One region of the Marinobacter excellens LAMA 842 genome, then DNA from elsewhere that is predicted to be linked to it. Evidence: riboswitches for the same ligand, from Rfam matches in the RefSeq annotation. Region 1 holds a riboswitch; the other holds the start of a gene.
The links. A riboswitch is a leader RNA that binds a small molecule or an ion and turns the genes downstream of it on or off. The one in region 1 is predicted to bind manganese.
Positions count from the first base shown of each region.

Region 1 (3,410 bases):
GCATTCGCCAGGGCCAGGTGCACTGGCTGGCCACCGGATTCATCGCCGCCATGACCACCACCATGCTGGCGTCCGCCTGGCTGCTGGACCGTTTTGGTGTGCGCCTGACCCTGGGTGTTGCCATGGCGGTGTTCACCGTCATATCCCTTGTCGGCGGCTTTGCCGAGTCTCCTGAACAGCTGATTGCCGCCAGAATAGGCCAGGGCGCCATGGCCGGGTTGATGCAACCCATGGGCATGTACCTGGTGTTCCGGATATTTCCGGCAGACAGGCGTGGTCAAGCCATGGGCATTTATGGCATGGGGGTGATTCTGGCACCGGCATTGGGCCCTGTGCTGGGTGGCTTTCTGGTGGACCAGTTCAACTGGCGCTATGTGATGTTTGCGCCGGCACCGGTCACCCTTCTGGGTGTCTGGATGGCCTGGCGGTTCCTGCCGCTGCCCCGCTCCCGCCCTGCGCCTTATCCCTTTGATCTGCCCGGTTTGTTACTGCTTGGGGCAACCATCGCCCTGACCCTCGATACCCTGACCCGAATGCAGGCCTGGCCAGGCCAGGAACTGCGAATCGTGATGCAATGGGCGTTGGCCCTTGGCCTTCTGTTCGCCTTTGTCTTTCGGGAACGCACGGCGAAGCATCCCCTGGTTAACCTGCTACTGTTGCGCCAACCGGTGTTTCTGTTCGCCACGCTGGGCGCCATGGCGCTTGGGCTGGCGCTGTTTGGCTCAACCTACCTGATTCCTCTGTTTGTGCAGACCACGCTGGGCTTCTCCGCGACGGAGGCGGGTCTGCTGATGCTGCCCGCCGGGGTGGTGCTGGGCATTGTTTTTCCACTGTCGGGCCGGCTGGCAGACAAGCGCAGCGCCCGCAGCCTGGTGCTGTTTGGAATCGCGGTGTTCGCCCTGTCTGCGGTCCTGTTTGCTCTGACCGGCCAGTACGCTGGGTTTGGCTGGCTGGTACTCTGGGCAGTGCTGGGCCGGATTGGGATTGGCTTTATGCTGCCGGCCCTGTCCACCGGTGCGCTGAATCCACTGCCCAAGGAACAGCTGGGCGCCGGGTCCAGCACCATCAATTTCGCCCGCCAACTCGGGGGTGCCCTGGGGGTAAATGTGGTGGCACTGACCATCGAGTTCGGTGAACACCAGGGCAGTGTGCCTACTGTGGCTGCGTTCGAGGCAGCCTGGTGGCTGGTAGCGGTGTTTGTGGCGTTGGCTGCCGTGCCGGTCTGGAAAATGCGGGTGTAAGGTGGCCAGTTGCCATTTCCGGCGGGATTCATTAGCATGTGGCCAACTTCGGGGGAGTAGCCTTCGCTTCTGGGTAACAGGAGCGGACGGTAGTCAACATACTTGGAGCTCATTCTCCATGGCTACCGTGTTCCGTGATTGATCGCGGAATTGGCAAGACCTGAGGCAGATCACCTCCACTGGGCGGAAGGTGAGCTGTCTCATGTCTGACGATTTCCGCCCTGAGGTCTCTTCGAATGGATGCGTTTCTCGCTTCAACCCTTGCCGTGGCCGTTGCCGAAATTGGCGACAAAACCCAGCTCCTGTCTCTTTTCCTGGTTGCCCGATACGCAAAGCGTACCCCTATCATTCTTGGTATTCTGGTTGCGACCGTGCTCAATCACGCGCTCTCAGCGTGGCTGGGGGCCTGGGTGGCCAGCTGGATTCCGTCCCAGTGGCTGCCCTGGATTCTCGCAGTGAGCTTTGTCGCCATCGCCCTGTGGTTGCTGATACCGGATAAAGACGACAGTGCCGAATCTCGGTTTCTCGGCATGGGCGCCTTCTGGGCTACTACGGTAATGTTCTTCCTGGCGGAGATAGGTGATAAAACCCAAGTGGCTACGGTGGTCCTGGCGGCAAGGTATACGGAAACGTTATGGGTTATCATCGGCACGACGGTAGGCATGCTCCTGGCCAATATTCCGGTGATCCTGGCAGGGCGCTGGCTAATGGAGCGAATGCCGCTGGCGACGGCCAGGATCAGTGCCAGCGTATTGTTTGTGGTGCTGGCGGTGGTAACGGTCTGGACCACCCTGGTGAACTCCTGACACGGAACCGTGTCTTTCAGAGCAGAGGCCCGGAATGAATGTTTATGGGAACTGGTTGATATGTGGTTGAAAAAATGTGTCGCCGTTCTGGTGTGCCTGATGTTCCTGGCGTCAGCTGTCAATGCTGCGCAGAACCAAAAGCCGTCAGACACTGCAACGGTGGAAAACGATCGTTCGCCCCGGGTACCAACTTTCGCTCTTAACGGCGATCTGGCGGGGGAGCTGCAGGTTTTCACGACCCGCTATGAGGATACCTTTGCTGCTATTGGCCATGATGAGGCTCTGGGTTACCTGGAGTTGGTGAAGGCCAATCCGGGTGTTGACCCCTGGTTACCGGGAGACGGCACGACCATTACCCTGCCGCGTATGTATGTTCTGCCCGATGCGCGCCGGGAAGGCATCGTGATTAACTTGGCCGAGTATCGGCTCTATTATTTCACCAACGATGGCGTTCAGGTGTATCCGGTGGGCATTGGGCGTGAAGAGAATCCGTCACCGCTAACCGACGCCGAGGTAACCATGCCACTGGAATCGCCTGCGTGGTATCCGCCGGCCAGTATCCGGGCATCCTATGAGGCCCGCGGAGAGTATCTGCCGCGTATGATCCCGCCCGGCCCGGATAATCCGCTTGGCACTCATGCCCTGATGTTAAGCGAGAAAGGCTATCTGATCCACGGAACCAATAAGCGTTTCGGTATCGGCTTGCCGGTCAGTGCCGGCTGTTTCCGTATGTACAACGAAGACATTTCCCGGTTTGTCTATCAGGTTCAGAAGGGCACGTCGGTCCAGATTATTCGCGAACCTGTCAAGCTTGGCTTGTCTGGCGGCGAGGTTTGGCTTGAAGTACACCGGCCCCATGAAGATTACTCGCCCGAGGATCGCGAACAGCTATGGCGTGTAACACTGGAAAAACTGGAAGCCTTCCGCCAGCAACACCCGGACGTGGAAGTCCAGCGCCGGTCCATCGAGCTGGTGGTGGATCAGGCCGATGGCATTCCCACTATGGTCGGTGAGCGGCTGACCCGGGTGGCTTCTGATAAGGGGCAGACGGAAAGCAACCCGGCAGAGCCTGCAGAGCCGGAGCAAAAGCTGTACTTTTGACCCCGGCGCCGCAACCAACAAAAACCAAACGGCAGGAGTACTCATGAGTCGTACTATACTGATTACCGGAGCCAGTTCCGGACTGGGTGAAGGCATGGCCCGGGAGTTTGCTGCCCGGGGTGATCACCTTGCCCTGTGTGCCCGTCGTACCGAGCGGCTGGACCAGCTCCGGGCCGAGCTGGAGGGCACCTATCCGGGAGTGAAGATCAGTGTGCGGGCCCTGGATGTGAATGATCACGCACAAGTGGCCGAGGTTTTTCAG
Region 1 is NZ_LOCO01000003.1:163,692-167,101, reverse strand. Features, by position in the region: gene J122_RS04360 (DHA2 family efflux MFS transporter permease subunit) at 1-1,241, shown strand, start outside; yybP-ykoY riboswitch at 1,288-1,392, shown strand; gene J122_RS04355 (TMEM165/GDT1 family protein) at 1,478-2,047, shown strand; gene J122_RS04350 (L,D-transpeptidase family protein) at 2,108-3,148, shown strand; gene J122_RS04345 (SDR family oxidoreductase) at 3,192-3,410, shown strand, end outside.

Region 2 (3,410 bases), on a different contig from region 1:
GGGTCAGCCGCTCACCGACCATAGTGGGAATGCCATCGGCCTGATCCACCACCAGCTCGATGGACCGGCGCTGGACTTCCACGTCCGGGTGTTGCTGGCGGAAGGCTTCCAGTTTTTCCAGTGTTACACGCCATAGCTGTTCGCGATCCTCGGGCGAGTAATCTTCATGGGGCCGGTGTACTTCAAGCCAAACCTCGCCGCCAGACAAGCCAAGCTTGACAGGTTCGCGAATAATCTGGACCGACGTGCCCTTCTGAACCTGATAGACAAACCGGGAAATGTCTTCGTTGTACATACGGAAACAGCCGGCACTGACCGGCAAGCCGATACCGAAACGCTTATTGGTTCCGTGGATCAGATAGCCTTTCTCGCTTAACATCAGGGCATGAGTGCCAAGCGGATTATCCGGGCCGGGCGGGATCATACGCGGCAGATACTCTCCGCGGGCCTCATAGGATGCCCGGATACTGGCCGGCGGATACCACGCAGGCGATTCCAGTGGCATGGTTACCTCGGCGTCGGTTAGCGGTGACGGATTCTCTTCACGCCCAATGCCCACCGGATACACCTGAACGCCATCGTTGGTGAAATAATAGAGCCGATACTCGGCCAAGTTAATCACGATGCCTTCCCGGCGCGCATCGGGCAGAACATACATACGCGGCAGGGTAATGGTCGTGCCGTCTCCCGGTAACCAGGGGTCAACACCCGGATTGGCCTTCACCAACTCCAGGTAACCCAGAGCCTCATCATGGCCAATAGCAGCAAAGGTATCCTCATAGCGGGTCGTGAAAACCTGCAGCTCCCCCGCCAGATCGCCGTTAAGAGCGAAAGTTGGTACCCGGGGCGAACGATCGTTTTCCACCGTTGCAGTGTCTGACGGCTTTTGGTTCTGCGCAGCATTGACAGCTGACGCCAGGAACATCAGGCACACCAGAACGGCGACACATTTTTTCAACCACATATCAACCAGTTCCCATAAACATTCATTCCGGGCCTCTGCTCTGAAAGACACGGTTCCGTGTCAGGAGTTCACCAGGGTGGTCCAGACCGTTACCACCGCCAGCACCACAAACAATACGCTGGCACTGATCCTGGCCGTCGCCAGCGGCATTCGCTCCATTAGCCAGCGCCCTGCCAGGATCACCGGAATATTGGCCAGGAGCATGCCTACCGTCGTGCCGATGATAACCCATAACGTTTCCGTATACCTTGCCGCCAGGACCACCGTAGCCACTTGGGTTTTATCACCTATCTCCGCCAGGAAGAACATTACCGTAGTAGCCCAGAAGGCGCCCATGCCGAGAAACCGAGATTCGGCACTGTCGTCTTTATCCGGTATCAGCAACCACAGGGCGATGGCGACAAAGCTCACTGCGAGAATCCAGGGCAGCCACTGGGACGGAATCCAGCTGGCCACCCAGGCCCCCAGCCACGCTGAGAGCGCGTGATTGAGCACGGTCGCAACCAGAATACCAAGAATGATAGGGGTACGCTTTGCGTATCGGGCAACCAGGAAAAGAGACAGGAGCTGGGTTTTGTCGCCAATTTCGGCAACGGCCACGGCAAGGGTTGAAGCGAGAAACGCATCCATTCGAAGAGACCTCAGGGCGGAAATCGTCAGACATGAGACAGCTCACCTTCCGCCCAGTGGAGGTGATCTGCCTCAGGTCTTGCCAATTCCGCGATCAATCACGGAACACGGTAGCCATGGAGAATGAGCTCCAAGTATGTTGACTACCGTCCGCTCCTGTTACCCAGAAGCGAAGGCTACTCCCCCGAAGTTGGCCACATGCTAATGAATCCCGCCGGAAATGGCAACTGGCCACCTTACACCCGCATTTTCCAGACCGGCACGGCAGCCAACGCCACAAACACCGCTACCAGCCACCAGGCTGCCTCGAACGCAGCCACAGTAGGCACACTGCCCTGGTGTTCACCGAACTCGATGGTCAGTGCCACCACATTTACCCCCAGGGCACCCCCGAGTTGGCGGGCGAAATTGATGGTGCTGGACCCGGCGCCCAGCTGTTCCTTGGGCAGTGGATTCAGCGCACCGGTGGACAGGGCCGGCAGCATAAAGCCAATCCCAATCCGGCCCAGCACTGCCCAGAGTACCAGCCAGCCAAACCCAGCGTACTGGCCGGTCAGAGCAAACAGGACCGCAGACAGGGCGAACACCGCGATTCCAAACAGCACCAGGCTGCGGGCGCTGCGCTTGTCTGCCAGCCGGCCCGACAGTGGAAAAACAATGCCCAGCACCACCCCGGCGGGCAGCATCAGCAGACCCGCCTCCGTCGCGGAGAAGCCCAGCGTGGTCTGCACAAACAGAGGAATCAGGTAGGTTGAGCCAAACAGCGCCAGCCCAAGCGCCATGGCGCCCAGCGTGGCGAACAGAAACACCGGTTGGCGCAACAGTAGCAGGTTAACCAGGGGATGCTTCGCCGTGCGTTCCCGAAAGACAAAGGCGAACAGAAGGCCAAGGGCCAACGCCCATTGCATCACGATTCGCAGTTCCTGGCCTGGCCAGGCCTGCATTCGGGTCAGGGTATCGAGGGTCAGGGCGATGGTTGCCCCAAGCAGTAACAAACCGGGCAGATCAAAGGGATAAGGCGCAGGGCGGGAGCGGGGCAGCGGCAGGAACCGCCAGGCCATCCAGACACCCAGAAGGGTGACCGGTGCCGGCGCAAACATCACATAGCGCCAGTTGAACTGGTCCACCAGAAAGCCACCCAGCACAGGGCCCAATGCCGGTGCCAGAATCACCCCCATGCCATAAATGCCCATGGCTTGACCACGCCTGTCTGCCGGAAATATCCGGAACACCAGGTACATGCCCATGGGTTGCATCAACCCGGCCATGGCGCCCTGGCCTATTCTGGCGGCAATCAGCTGTTCAGGAGACTCGGCAAAGCCGCCGACAAGGGATATGACGGTGAACACCGCCATGGCAACACCCAGGGTCAGGCGCACACCAAAACGGTCCAGCAGCCAGGCGGACGCCAGCATGGTGGTGGTCATGGCGGCGATGAATCCGGTGGCCAGCCAGTGCACCTGGCCCTGGCGAATGCCGAACTCCATCATGATGTCATGGAGCGCAACATTCACCACCGTGGCGCTGAGCACCGTGGCCATGGTGCCAAGGACAACCGTAGCAACGGCCAGCCAGCGCCAGCGTTCGCCGTAACGGGCGGTCAGGCCCTCGACAGAATTATCGATCAAGCGTTACTTCTGCTTCTCGGCATTATCCATAATTTTGTGGAACACCTTGAGCGCGCATTCGATTTCCTTGTCAGTCACGCCCTCCAGCATCTCTTCACGCAACACAGCGGCACGCTCGGACAGCTCATCCATGAACTCGGCACCGGCCTTGGTCAGATGCAACCGGCGGGCGCGTCGATCGTTCGGGC
Region 2 is NZ_LOCO01000005.1:164,346-167,755, forward strand. Features, by position in the region: gene J122_RS27715 (L,D-transpeptidase family protein) at 1-964, opposite strand, end outside; gene J122_RS27720 (TMEM165/GDT1 family protein) at 1,025-1,594, opposite strand; yybP-ykoY riboswitch at 1,680-1,784, opposite strand; gene J122_RS27725 (DHA2 family efflux MFS transporter permease subunit) at 1,831-3,222, opposite strand; gene J122_RS27730 (MarR family transcriptional regulator) at 3,226-3,410, opposite strand, start outside.
Region 2: another riboswitch for manganese. It lies ahead of J122_RS27720 (TMEM165/GDT1 family protein); the one in region 1 lies ahead of J122_RS04355 (TMEM165/GDT1 family protein).